2 regions of the Allorhizobium sp. Av2 genome follow, and region 2 is predicted to be linked to the other one. Evidence: riboswitches for the same ligand, from Rfam matches in the RefSeq annotation. Region 2 holds a riboswitch; the other holds the start of a gene.
The links. Region 2 has a riboswitch for cobalamin ahead of FS819_RS18265 (ABC transporter ATP-binding protein). Riboswitches for the same ligand answer to the same signal wherever they lie in the genome.

Region 1: it holds a riboswitch for cobalamin, as region 2 does, so the genes downstream of both, FS819_RS08550 (hypothetical protein) here and FS819_RS18265 (ABC transporter ATP-binding protein) in region 2, are expected to answer to the same signal.

The regions. Positions count from the first base shown of each region.
Region 1 covers NZ_CP192696.1:1,780,261-1,787,469, forward strand. Annotated here, with positions in the region: gene cobN (cobaltochelatase subunit CobN) at 1-1,843, opposite strand, end outside; gene cobW (cobalamin biosynthesis protein CobW) at 1,847-2,920, opposite strand; gene cobU (bifunctional adenosylcobinamide kinase/adenosylcobinamide-phosphate guanylyltransferase) at 2,924-3,451, opposite strand; gene FS819_RS08550 (hypothetical protein) at 3,456-3,755, opposite strand; cobalamin riboswitch at 3,899-4,281, opposite strand; gene FS819_RS08555 (hypothetical protein) at 4,346-4,804, opposite strand; gene FS819_RS08560 (DUF1127 domain-containing protein) at 5,261-5,404, shown strand; gene trmFO (methylenetetrahydrofolate--tRNA-(uracil(54)-C(5))-methyltransferase (FADH(2)-oxidizing) TrmFO) at 5,558-7,015, shown strand; gene FS819_RS08570 (hypothetical protein) at 7,061-7,209, opposite strand, start outside.
Region 2 covers NZ_CP192697.1:43,825-51,033, reverse strand. Annotated here, with positions in the region: gene FS819_RS18295 (DUF4334 domain-containing protein) at 420-971, shown strand; gene FS819_RS18290 (hypothetical protein) at 1,058-1,399, opposite strand; gene FS819_RS18285 (DUF2934 domain-containing protein) at 1,644-1,961, shown strand; gene glgA (glycogen synthase GlgA) at 2,063-3,538, shown strand; gene FS819_RS18275 (hypothetical protein) at 3,535-3,813, shown strand; gene FS819_RS18270 (amidohydrolase) at 3,948-5,384, shown strand; cobalamin riboswitch at 5,571-5,786, shown strand; gene FS819_RS18265 (ABC transporter ATP-binding protein) at 5,922-6,722, shown strand; gene FS819_RS18260 (ABC transporter substrate-binding protein) at 6,745-7,209, shown strand, end outside.

The DNA.
Region 1 (7,209 bases), on a different replicon from region 2:
AGCTTTCCGCCCTGGTCAGCGGCGGCGTAAGATGGTCGATAATGACAGCGCTGGTCCGGCGCTTGGCCTGCGTGCCTTCGCCGGGATCGTTTACGATAAAGGGATAGAGATGCGGCACCGGACCCAGCACCGCTTCGGGATAACAGCTCTCACTCAGCGCCAGCGCCTTGCCCGGCAACCATTCCAGATTGCCGTGCTTGCCCATATGGATGATCGCGTGAACGCCAAATGTCTGGCGCAAAAATGCGTAGAAGGCGAAATAGCCATGCGGCGGCACCAGATCCGGCGAATGATAACTGTCCTTCGGATCGATATTATAGCCGCGCGCTGGCTGGATGCCGACCATCACCTTGCCAAACCGCAGCAGCGGCAGCGCGAAACCGTCGCCAGCGAAAAACGGATCGGCCTGCGGCTCCCCCCATCTGTCACTGACCTCCTGCCTGATTTTGTCAGGCAGCCTCGCGAAAAACCGCTGGTAATCGGCAAGCGGCAGGATCTCGCGGATCACCCTGCCCTTCACCGCCGCATTGGTGACACCGGCCATCAATGTCGCCATCAGTGCATCCGAGTTGGCGGGCAGGATGCCGGTGTCATAGCCTTCGGCCTTCAGGGCCTTCAACACTTCAAGGCTGGCGGCAGGCGTATCCAGCCCGACGCCATTGCCCAGGCGTCCATCGCGATTGGGATAATTGGCCATGATCAGCGCGACCTGCCGTTCAGGCACAGGTGTGTGCCTCAGCCGCGCCCAATTGGCGGCCAGACTGGCGACGAACGCCATGCGGCCTTGGTCCGGCGCATGGCTGACCAAGGTGGTTTCCACCCGCGCATCGTAGCGGGCAGCGGATTTGAAGGAAACGGCGCGGGTCAACACCCGCCCATCCACCTCCGGCAGGGCAACATTCATGGCGAGATCACGGGCGCTCAGCCCTTGCATCGATGCGTCCCAGACGGAGCGTGGCGACGAGGAAAACAGCGCCTGCAAGACCACCGCACCCTGTTCGTCCAGCACGGTCGAGGGCGCATCGGCACCCGGAACGGAAACGGCAAAACCTGTCGTGTTGACCACCACATCTGGAGCGGCCTGGTTAAAAATCATCCGCAGCGTCTCAACGCAAACGGCATCCTTCAGACTGGCGACAAACACCGGCAAGGCCCGCAGGCCCTGCGCTTGCAGCGCCTCAATCATCGCCTCAACCGGCGCGGTCTCGCCGCTCTGGACAAGGGCGCGGTAAAAGCAAAGGGCGACAATTGGCCCATCACCTGCAAGCACCTGCCATGCCTGAACGTCAATCGTCCCTCGCCCCGGCCACCACAGCCCGGCCTTCAACAACGGCAAGGCCTCTTGCGGTTTTGGTGCATTGGTCAGCAGCGCCTGCGCGTAGGAGACGAAGTGACTGGCATTGCTATCGCCGCCCTCAATCAGATAGGCCCAAAGCGCCGATAGATCCGAGGCATCCAGGTTTGAAAAAGCCTCCAGCCCGGCATCCGGCTTGTCGTCGCCGGGCAGAACGACAATTTTTATCCCATGGCGGCGGGCGCAGGCGTGCAGCGCTTCCAGCGCATAATGAAAATAGCTGGCCCCACCCAGCGCCCTGACCACGATCAGTTTCGCATGGCGGGCCGTGCGCTCGATATAGGTATCGACCGACATCGGATGTTTCAGCGCCATCAGGCTGGCCAGCCGCCATGTCGCGGTCTCGGCTTGCCGCGCTAGCGCCGCCGCGATGGCGGACAGCTCGGTATCGGCGGCGGACAGAAACAGGATATCCCCTGGCGTCTGGCCAAGGTCTATCGCGTCATCCCCGTCGCTAATCGAGCCTTGCTGGGCAAGCAGAAGATGCATGGCTTACGCTGCCGCCCGGATGGCATCGGCAATCGCCGATTGGTCGAGATCATGCAGGCCAATCACCACCAGTCGCGTCGTCCGTTGCTCGCCCGACGCCCAGGGCCGGTCATAATATTGGTCGATGCGGTTGCCGACCGCCTGTACCACCAGCCGCATCGGCTTGCCCGGCACATCCACGAAGCCTTTCAGCCGCAGCACGTCATGCGCTTCGATCACGGTCTTCAAGCCATCGACAAAGCGGTCCGGCTCGCGCACCTGCGGCAGATCGACGACAAAACTGTCAAATTCATCGTGATCGTGATGATGGTCATGCGCCTCGCCGCTCGCATGCAGCGCCTCATGCTCCAGCTCGTGATGGGATTTGCGATTGTCGATATCGGCTTCCGAGCCGGCACCGATGCCAAGCAGCACCATAACCGGCACATCGCCATTCTTCGCCTCGATCAGGGTCGGCTTGCGGCTCATCCGGGCGGTCACATCGGTTCGCACTTTGGCGAGGCCATCGGCATCGAGCAGATCAGTCTTGTTGAGAACGATCATGTCGGCGCAGGTCAGCTGATCCTCGAACAGCTCCTCGATCGGGCTTTCATGATCGAGACTGTCATCGGCGGCGCGCTGGGCATCGATCCGGTCGTGGTCATCGGCAAACCGGCCAGCGGCGACAGCGGCACTATCGACCACCGTTACAACGCCATCCACGGTAACGCGGGTGCGGATGTCAGGCCAGTTGAAGGCGGCCACCAGCGGCTGCGGCAAAGCAAGGCCGGAGGTCTCGATGACGATATGGTCGGGCAAGACATCCCGTGCCAGCAGCTTTTGCATGGTCGGCACGAAATCATCGGCAACGGTGCAGCAGATGCAGCCATTCGTCAGTTCGATAATGTCGTCCTCGGTGCAAGTCTCGGCGCCGCAACCTTTCAGTACTTCGCCATCCACACCCAGATCGCCAAACTCGTTAATGATCAACGCGATTTTCTTACCACCCGCGTTCATCAGCATATTGCGGATGATGGTTGTCTTACCAGCGCCGAGAAAGCCGGTGATCACAGTGACGGGAATTTTCTGTTGCAACATTGTTCAGCCTTTCATTTTCAGGGGCAGGCCAGCCGCGACGAAATAAACCTCGTCAGCGCTTGCCGCGATCAATTGATGAAGCCGCCCGGCATGGTCGCGGAAATGGCGCGCCATGCGGTTTTCCGGCACAATGCCAAGGCCGACTTCATTGGAAACAAGCACGATGGAGGCGGAAAGCCGGGGCAGCAGATCCGCAAGGGCCGCCGCCTCAGCAGCCATGTCGCGCCCCTCCTCCATCATCAGATTGGTCACCCAGAGCGTCAGGCAATCGACCAGCACCACCCGGCCTGGCGCATCGATATGCCTAAGCGTGTCCACCAGCGCCAGGGGCTCTTCATGCGTCACCCAAAGGCCGCCACGATCCTGCTGATGCTGGTCGATCCGGGCGCGCATTTCCTCGTCCCAGGCCCGCCCGGTCGCGAGATAATGACGCTCCAGGCCGGTCTCTGCACAAAGTTGTTCGGCAAAATGCGACTTGCCGGACCGCGCGCCTCCGAGAACGAAGACACGTTTCGAAACTGTGTCTGCCATGGAGTCAGTTTCCACCCGTTGGCGGCGTATAGAGCCCGCTGGAACGCGGCACAAAGCCCGGCCATGCGGATGGGGCCACATCGGTAGCGGATGGCGCAGAAGACCGCACATCCGGCCTTGGCTGCGACAGCGCCCCGCCAAAGGTGGAATTGGAACCCGGTGGCGCCTGGAATTGCTGTTGAGCAGGCCGCTCAGAAGGGCCAGAGGGCGCATGACGGGAAAAGGGCAGCAGCGCAAAAACCAGCGCCGCCAGCACAAGCAGCGCTAAGGCCGCACCTATGCTGCGTGATGACACGAGCGTCATAATGACCTGCCTCCATTGGGCGCAGGCGGCGTAATACAAAACGGCCAAATGACCGTGAAGCGGAGCCTAAAAGGCCCGCGATCAATCTGTTGCGCCACGACAACCTCCGTGCTGGCGTCGGGGATCTCTCCCCCAATTGGGCGTAAAGCCCGTCACGGACGGCAGGTCTCCTGGCTCACAGCGTCAAACCGGTACCATCACGGCACCAGTTCGCAGATTTTCCTCACCTTCCCGGAGTCCACGGCAAAATCGAAAAGGCGGACGATTCGTAGATAAAGAGGCGTCCAACCCCGGCAGATCGCTTTGCCACTCCAGTGGCTTTTCCGGCCTATCCGCTCACCGCACCGGCCACACCACGCGGCCCGCCATGCAAGGATCTTCAAAACCGGATTGAAAACCCTCGCTGTTCTACAGTCGCGGGGTCGGCTGCGTTTGGCATGCCCTGTCTGGGTCCACGCCTTCGCATTCCCTTTTGCTTTCCAGCCTCAATCTCTTCAGGCCGAAAACCATCCGCCTCTAGGGTTAGCAGAATGAGGTTTGAAGTCAATCTGCAAGCCATCAGCCATCGCTCTCTCGTGTCTTGGTACCCGCTATAGTTTTGGCGCGGTCAGGGAAAACAGCGAGCGGATCCGGGCTGAAATTTCTTCCGCCAGGCTTTCAGGGCCAAGCGTCTGATCATTGGTAATGGTCAGCACCTTGAACGCGCCCTGAGCGACCACATCACCGGTTTCAACCGAGGCAGCGCTGACTTTGATCTCGGCTTCATTGTGCTGCTTGTCCAGCCCCAGCCCACTTGCCATCGTCTCGACCCTGACCGTCAGAATCACCCGCGGCAGAACCTCGCTGCGCACCGTGGCAGCAACGGCAGAAGACAGTCGCCGCTCCACGCCCTGCACCAAGGCCAACGGCACTTTCGGACCCGCCAGCACGGTGACCGCGCGAATATCATAGTAAAACTTCTTCGGCGCTGATTGAAACAGCCCGGTCATGCACCCGGCAAGTGCCATGCAGATCGATAGAAAGGCAAAAACGCGCAAATACCGCAGCAAGGTCAAACTCCGCACAAAGATATGGCACGGACCATCAAAGCCAGAGCTTGCCGCAAGCTTATGCCATAAGTCCGCAACGGAGATAGACGTAATGAGGGCGTTTTGACGAATTATGCCGCCTTTTGCTGACCACAAAGCAGGGAATGTTGCGCAAAAGAAAATATGCGCTGGCTTCTTCTTAAACAAAGCCATTATAGGACCGTCTTGTGCCTGAAGGTCGACAACTCCACACCCTCTCAATGGTGAGAATTTCACCCGGAAAAGGCCTGCTTTGAGCGCGCCAAGATCAAGCTCAAATCTTAGCCGAAGCACAATAAATAGCCATGAATCTGCACAAACGCATAGCAGTCGCCCATTTATTGCACTGCCACAAATGCTTTCCCCGATGTATAAGCATGTCAACAGCTGAGGCGGGAGAGACCGCCGGATCAGCAAACAAGATCTCGAGGAAATGTCATGAACCCGATCCGCATTGCTAAAAACTGGATTAGCTATCGCCGCACTCTGTCCGAACTGGGCGGCCTGTCGAACCAGACCCTGTCCGATATCGGCATCACCCGTTACGACATCCGTCACATTGCCAACCGTTCGTTCCGTTAATCGGATCCGGTTTTAAAATTTGAATTGAATGTTCGAACGGCGCTTTTGGCGCCGTTTTCTATTTCTAACTCTCCAAACCAAGCTTGCATCTCCAAAGTGCAATTTGCTCTGTTCAAGATTGGAAGCGGCGGCAAGGCGTGATAAGCAGCCGCCATGACAGACAACAACTCCTATTCCCCTATTCACATCATTGGCGGCGGGCTGGCTGGCTCCGAAGCCGCATGGCAGATCGCTGAGGCGGGCGTGCCGGTCATTCTTCATGAGATGCGCGGCCTTCGCGGCACCGACGCCCATAAGACCGATAGCCTTGCTGAGCTTGTCTGCTCCAATTCCTTCCGCTCCGACGATGCCACCGCCAATGCGGTCGGGGTTATCCATGCGGAAATGCGGCTGGCCGGCTCGTTGATCATGGCCTGCGCCGACCGTCATCAGGTACCGGCGGGTGGCGCGCTTGCCGTTGACAGGGACGGCTTTGCCGAGGCCGTGACGCAGGCGCTGCAAGCTCACCCGCTCGTAACCGTGGTGCGCGAGGAAATCACCGGCCTGCCGCCGCGCGATTGGGATCTCAGCATCATCGCCAGCGGTCCGCTGACATCACCGGCACTGGCCGAGGCCATCCGCGCTGAAACCGGCGAGGACGCGCTTGCCTTTTTCGACGCCATCGCCCCCATCGTCCACCGTGACAGCATCAATATGGATATCTGCTGGTATCAGTCGCGCTATGACAAGGTTGGCCCGGGCGGTACGGGTAAGGATTACATCAACTGCCCGCTGGACGAGGCCCAGTATAACGCCTTCATCGATGCATTGATTGCCGGTGACGCAGTCGGCTTCAAGGAATGGGAAGGCACACCCTATTTCGACGGCTGCCTGCCCATCGAAGTCATGGCAGAACGCGGGCGTGAAACCCTGCGCCATGGACCGATGAAGCCGATGGGGCTGACCAATTCCCATAACCCTACCGTGAAAGCCTATGCCGTCGTGCAGCTGCGCCAGGATAATGCGTTGGGCACGCTCTATAATATGGTCGGCTTCCAGACCAAGCTGCGCTACGGCGCCCAGGCCGAGATTTTTCGGATGATCCCCGGTCTGGAAAACGCCGAATTCGCCCGGCTGGGTGGCCTGCACCGCAATACCTATATCCATTCACCAGTGCTGCTTGATCCGTCTCTTTCCCTAAAGAGCAGACCGGGCCTGCGTTTTGCCGGGCAGATCACCGGCTGCGAAGGCTATGTCGAGAGCGCCTCCATCGGTCTTCTGGCCGGTCGCTTTGCTGCTGCCGAGCGCAAGGGCGAAGCCCATAGCCCGCCGCCGGTGACAACGGCGCTCGGTGCGCTGCTCAACCATATTACCGGTGGCCATATCGTGTCCAATGACGAACCCGGCAAAAAGTCTTTCCAGCCGATGAACATCAACTTCGGACTGTTTCCGGATCTGGAGCCCGGCTCCATCGTCAAGCCAGAAGGCGTGAAGCGTTTCCGGGGCAAGGACAAGACTGTCATGAAGCGCCAGTTGATCGCCATCCGCGCCCTAACCCATTGCCGGGAATGGCTCGGCCTGCCGCCGCACATCCCACAGCCGGTTGCCGAAATGGAAGACGCGGGCCTTTAATACCGAGGCCCGAAGATCTCAATGGACGTGATTGTCCCATCCTACTCAAGAGGATGTCTTGTCAAACCTGTCTTCCGCCGGCTCCAAATCGTTCGGCGCGATATAGTTGCCGAGCAGCCATAGCGAAACTTCTGCTGCCTCGGCGGGCTTGGCGAAAATATAGTCGCCGTTATGCTGGGCTGCATCGAGAAACG
Region 2 (7,209 bases):
CAACGCGACGGCTATGGCGCCTCTTGGCAATTGTCATATGTTAACTATTTCAAGCGTTAGGGAGTAGGCCATTCATATCGACGATGCAAACCCCACTGATGCACATCTGCCATCACTTTTCAGCGTTTCAAACAAATCCGGCCTTACATCCGGCTCGTTTTCTGAAGACGGATCAAAGGGATCAAACGCTTGAAATAGTCGCAAACACAATACCTCACCCAAGTTCAACGCAGCGTGACGGTCCCAAAAGGAACAAATGCCGTGAAGTGATGTTGATAGCAGCAACGCATAATTGCCGCATAGAAAGCGCAACAAGCAAACAGTCCAGAACCGTCACCCGGAGAGGAGCCTCATGAGGCAAGGGAAAACGTCATGCAATGCGCCGGACCGGAAACTCTAGAGAGCGGGAACACATTGCCGTGACAACACAGGTTTTTGCAGATACGGACTGGCTGATCCAATGGCAACAGCATGGCACAACGGGCGAAGAAGCAATTGCTAGGTTTCTCCAACTACCAGCCCTTGAAGTCGATGACATGATCGGCATGTGGGTCGGGCAGGAGTTAGCGACAAATCATCCGATAGATGGCCTGATGCCGCCTTTCGGTTGGCACGGCAAGAATTTTGTCTCCGCAGACGAAGGTCATCCGCTGATTATGCGCGACAGCTTCGGTTTTTATCCGTTAAACCCGTTCTTCATTCCGCTGCGGCTTTTGCTTGCGTCACCCAGGCTGTTCAATAACGCGGTGGGAAGAACAGTAGTTCGTAATCTGGGACGGTTTTTTGCCTCCGGCCGGCCAAAAGCAAGATTAAGGCCTGTCGCACTGGGCGGCACTGTCAGCGCAGCGATGATCTATGACGAAAAGCCGATCATTGACCATTTTCGCCGTATCGATGACCGCCGCTGTCTCGGATTGATGGAGCATCGTGATTTCGACAGGCCATTCTTCTTTTTGTTAACCCGCGAGTGACACGCATACTTTTGCCCGCACAAGACCCGGTCGGCGTTTACAGATGTCAACCTGTCAACTTTTGGCCGAGCACCATCATGCGATAATCAGTTGTCGTTATTTCCAGTGCCACCGATCGTGCTGGTCGTTGCCATTGAAACAGGGTCACTGGCCGGAAAAGTATCTTCCAGCGCATCGTTGAGATCGCGGTCACCCTCCTCCCGGCGGGCTTGGTCGGCGAGGCGTGTACCTCCCTCAACAACTTCTTTCGTGCTGATTTCCTCCAGCAACGACCTGGCTGCTTCCGGCGCATTTTCGCGCGTCAGAGGCCGGTCCTCGCTTTGTTTCAGCTGTACGGACACCACATCACCACTGTCGGAAACGAATTCGACATTATATCCGGACCGTCCGCCCTTTTCAGGATGTACCAAGGTGCCAATCAATTCCATTGTCTTCTCCTTTGACCCACTGTCTTCTCTTCGCGTTTGACGCTCGGGTCGAAAACAGATGGGCAAGGGTTATTGTTCCTGAAAAAGCGATAGATCCTTATCTGCCAAGGGTGTTGAGCGACGGTGCGATTATTGCGTTCTGCCTATCCGCAAGTCAGCGATGAAAATTTCACTAAACGACCGCTATTTGGGGAACAGAAACGGCCGATTTCACGTTAGAGGGGTGGTCAATGGGAGATAGACGATGAAGCCATCCGACAAAGAGTGGATCGAAAAGCGAGCCTATAGCCTTTGGGAAGAAGAGGGCAAGCCGCACGGGAAAGACGACGTCCATTGGCAACAGGCCCATCGCGAATTTCACGACCTTTCGCAATCCGCGCAAAAGGCCAAGGCAGGCGCGCTCAAGCGCGCGAGCCAGGCCGCCAAAACGCAGACTGCCAAGGCTCCAACGACCAAAACGCTGGCCGCCAAGACCAGACAGAGCCCAGAAGCTGAGATGGCCGATGTGCCGCAAGATCCAAAACCTGCCGCAGCGACGAAACGCAAGCGAAAGATAATCTGATGGCACCTGTTTTTTCAGACCGACAGGACACGGCGATCGCTGCGGCTGGAATCCGCTGCCTTCCGCAACGCATGCAGAAAGGCAATGTCATCGATCAGAGTCTGCGTTCGCTCTCCGTCACCTCGGAAATTTTTCCACTCGTCAAAACTGGCGGTCTCGGCGATGTCACGGGCGCTCTGCCAAAGGCGCTCGCCAATTTTGGTGTAGCCACGCGGACGTTGATTCCAGGCTATAGCAATGTCCGCAGATTGATCCGGGACCAGCCGCCGCTTTTGGTGTTCGAAGATCTCCTTGGCGAATCCGCAGCGCTTTACGCCGCCAGCATCCACGGCCTCGACCTTTTCATACTCGATGCGCCGCAATTGTTCGACCGGCCGGGTGGCCCTTATGTGGACGAGAACTGCCTTGACCATCATGACAATTGGAAGCGATTTGCGGTCCTGTCTCTGGCAGCAGCCGAAATTGCAGCCGGTAGCCTGCCAGGCTGGGTTCCCGATGTCGTTCACACCCATGACTGGCAAACCGCTCTCACCTCCGTCTACCTGCGGCACATGGATTGCACGACGCCTGTGGTTTTGACCATTCACAATCTCGCATTCCAGGGCCAGTTCAACGCCGCCCTGCTGCCCTCGATTGGACTGCCGCCAAGCGTGATGTCAACGGACTGCATGGAGTATTATGGCGATATCAGCTATCTGAAGGGTGGTCTGATGACGTCAAGCATGATCACCGCCGTCAGCCCGACCTATGCCCGGGAAATCCTTTCGCCGCGCTTTGGCATGGGCCTTGAAGGCGTTCTCAAGCAGCGCAAGGACAAGCTGCGCGGTATCGTCAATGGGATCGATCCGGAAATCTGGAACCCGGCCACCGATCCGCATCTGTTCTCCCGCTTTGACCAGAAAACCATCGGCCTCAAGCGGTTGAATAAGGTGGATTTGCAAAACCAGTTTGGCCTCGACAACGATGACGGTCCGCTGTTTGCCGCCATTACCCGTATCACATGGCAAAAAGGCATGGATATGCTGGCGGAAGCCGCCAGCGAGATCATCGATGGCGGCGGTAAGCTGATCGTGCTCGGGCAGGGGGATCGCGCGCTGGAACAGGCGCTGATCGAGACTGCACAGCGTTTTCCTGGCCGCATGGCCGTCAAGATCGGCTATGATGAGGAAACCGCGCATCGCATTCACGGTGGTGCCGATTCCATCATTCAGCCCTCGCGTTTCGAACCCTGCGGCCTGACCCAGCTTTATGCTCTGCGCTATGGCTGTGTGCCGGTGGTGTCACGTACTGGTGGGCTGGCAGAAACCATTATCGATGCCAATGACGCAGCAATGTCTGCCAAGGCGGCAACCGGTTTCCAGTTTGACCAGATCACCACCGACGGTCTGCGCCACGCGCTTCGTCGGGCGTTGGACGCCTATGCCGTACCCCGCCATTGGCGGCGGTTGCAGCTTCAGGCCATGCGGGCACATTACAGTTGGGAGCGCAGCGCCGAACAATATGCCGCCCTTTATAATGCCGTCACTCATCGCCGTATCCCGGCGCGGACCAAGCTGGCTCGGAGCCTGCATTCATGACGGACTCAACGCCGGAAACCATGCGGGGGCGTATCAACGCCCACCGCGAATTGCTGATTTCACTTCTGACGGCAAGCCTGCAAGGACCTGAGGCCTTCAAGGATCTGATCCGTAGTCTCGAACAGGAAAGCCACCTTAGCGACGGACAGGAAGATCCCGGCGCGGTTCCAAACCGGGCGCTTTCCGAAGCTGCTGCCAAGGCGCGCGAAACCCGCGATATTCTTCAGGCAGCCAAGGCCCGCGCGGCAGACACACGCACAGAACCGCTCTCCTGAAGCAGAAGAGTAGGCCTTCCGAATGACTAACTTTCCATCACAAAATCGACTTGCCTGGTAAAACAGCGGATAAAAGCTTGCTGCTGAGCGCCAAGCTTTTATGGTTGGCGGGTGTTTATTGTCAAAGGTACCCCATGACCGTTTCCCCCAATTCATCCGCCTCACTTTGGTCGATCATCGATACCAAGACGCCTGACTTTATCGCCTTGAGCGACCGGATCTGGGGCATGCCGGAAACCTGCTACATGGAAGAATCGTCCGTCGCAGAGCATGTCGCCATGCTGAAGGCGGAGGGATTTCGCGTCAGCGAAAAATTGGCCGGAATCCCAACAGCCGTGATGGGCGAAGCAGGGGAGGGCGGTCCCATCATTGCGTTTCTGGGCGAATATGATGCCCTGTCCGGGCTCAGCCAGGAAGCGGGCGTCGCTGAACATAAGCCAATTGCCGCAGGTGGTAACGGCCATGGCTGCGGCCACAACCTGCTCGGCTCCGCAGCTCTCTTGGCCGCCGCTGCCCTGAAAGACTGGTTGAAAGAAAAAGGCTTGCCCGGTCGGGTGCGCTATTATGGTTGCCCAGCCGAAGAGGGCGGAGCCGCCAAGGCCTTTATGGTCAGGGCAGGGGCGTTCGAAGGCGTCGATATCGCCATCAGTTGGCACCCGAATTCCTTCGCTGGCGTACAGCGCACCACCTCGCTTGCAAATTCCCGTGTCGATTTCACTTTCCGGGGAAGGGCGGCCCATGCCGGATCAAACCCCGATCTGGGGCGCAGCGCTCTCGACGCGGTGGAACTGATGAGCGTCGGCGTCAATTATATGCGCGAACACATGCCATCCGATTGCCGCGTACACGCCGCCATTCTCGATGCGGGTGGTATTTCGCCAAATGTCGTACAGGCCTATGCCAAGGTTCGCTATCTGATCCGCGCCCCGGAACTGCAAGGCATGAAGACCCTTGTGGAGCGGGTCAAGAAAATTGGCGAGGGCGCGGCATTGATGACCGAGACCCGGCTGGAAACACAGGTGATCAGCGCCGTTTCCAACGTGCTGACCAATGGTCCGCTGATGGCGGCCATGCAGGAGGCCTGGGAAGAACTCGGCCCACCACCTTTTGATGCGGCGGACCGAGCTTTTGCCGAAACGATCCGCGCCGTGTTGACGCCGGAAGAAAAGTCGGCGCCCTGGCGTTTCGAGGGGCTGCCGGAACGCGATATCCCGCTTGCCGATTTCATTCTGCCCGCCCATGACCGCACGCCGCTGCTGACAGGGTCAACCGATGTCGGCGATGTCAGCTGGGTGGTGCCAACCGTCCAGGCCGATGGGCCAACCTGCGCCATCGGCACACCGTTCCATACCTGGCAATTGGTGACGCAGGGGAAAAGTCCGCTGGCGCACAAGGGCATGATCGCGGCGGCAAAGGTCATGGCCGCCACGGGCCGCGCCGCCTTTGAAAGCGAACAATTACGCGAAGCTGCTCTTGCCGATCTCGTCGCCCGTCGTAAGGGCCAGCCCTATCAAAGCCCCTTGCCTACCGACGCCGAACCGCCAATCGTTGAAATGGGTGGCCGTAAGTAAGAACCCGTATCCAGGGTCACTTTCAACGGTCTGCCTCCTTAAAGCTTTCCCGGATTTGTTCGGCGTGGCACCAAGCCGACCGGACAAATCCAAGGTATTTAGCTTGACGTTCTTTATGTAACGTTATAACAAAACCATGATATCGATATAGTTTGAAAACGGACTTGTGCGGAACCGCAACCCATGTCAGTGATAGATCCAAATGGTGCTGTGGCTTTGCAAAGAAGGCTGCGGCTGAAAAGGGAATACGGTGAGGCTTACCCAACAGGGACCGAAACCGTGGCTGCCCCCGCAACTGTAAGCGGCGAGTGGGCCTGCACGATGCCACTGGCGATAAGCCGGGAAGGCGCAGGCCAACAGCGACCCGCAAGCCAGGAGACCTGCCATTTAGATGTTCAACCGCAACGGACGGGGTGTTCCGATGGCAGCGATAAGACTTCAGGTCCGCCGAGAGGCGTGGCCATCCTTTCCTTGTTCAGACGATCCGGCCCGAGGCGCGGCACGCCTGATGTCCGGTCTACCGATGCAGGCTCCTGCATGAGCTGTGATGGTCATGGTGCCTCGCTTGAGGTGAGGGGGCTCAGCTATGGGCCAACGGGCGCGCGATCTCTGATAAAAAACGTAGATTTTACGCTTGCCGCTGGTGAGCGTCTGGCCATTATCGGCCCGAATGGAGCTGGCAAGACATCGCTGCTGCGCTGCCTTTATCGTGCCGTGCGCCCCAGTGAGGGCAGGGTGCTGCTCGACGGGCAGGATCTATGGACAATCGATCCGCGGACGGTTGCCCGCCGGATCGCAGTCGTAGTCCAGGAAATGCCGGCAGATTTCCCTTTTACCGTCGAAGATATCGTCATGATGGGCCGAATTCCCTGGCAGAAAAGCGCATGGAAAAGGTCGCAGGGTACCGGAGACGACAAAGCCAGAGCGCTGCATGCCATGGATCACCTCCATGTCACCGATCTGGCGCGACGTGATTTTGCGACTTTGTCAGGCGGCGAAAAGCAACGCGTTCTCGTCGCAAGGGCGCTGGCGCAAGACCCGCAATTGCTCATTCTGGATGAGCCATCCAACCATCTCGATATTCGCAACCAGTTGGAAATTCTCGATCTGCTGCGTGGTCTCGGCATCACCATCGTGACCACGCTGCATGACATCAATCTTGCCGCAGGCTTTGCCACGAGAGCAATTATCCTGAAGGACGGACAGATGATTGCCGAGGGCTGTCCGCACGATGTCCTGACCGCAGACCATCTGTCCGCAGCCTTCACCGTTCAAACCCATGTCCACAGCCTGGATGGCGGCGCAACCCGCAATTTTTCCTTCGCGCTCAGTGCCTGATCCGCAACCCATTGGACCATTTATGAAAAACGTACTTCTCACTTTCGTGCTCTCAACCTTTCTTGCAGCAGTCAATCTCACCGCAGCCGCAGCGGAACCCGTGACCGTCAAGAGCTGTAACCGTGAGGTTACCTTTGATACAGCCCCGCAACGCGCCGTTTCCAATGACGTCAACCTGACCGAAATGATGCTGGCGCTGAAATTACAGGACCATATGGTCGGCTATACCGGGGTCTCCGGCTGGAAGACGCTGGACGAAAAATTGCGCGACGGCGTCAGCCAATTGCCGGAACTATCGCCGAAATATCCGAGCAAGGAAGTCCTGCTCAATGCCAATGCGGATTTCTATTTCGCTGGCTGGAATTATGGCATGAAGGTCGGCGGCGAGGTGACACCGGATACGCTCAGCCCATTGGGCATCAAGGTCTATGAACTGACGGAAAGCTGCATTCATATCATGGCCAAGGCCAAGCCGACCATGGACGAT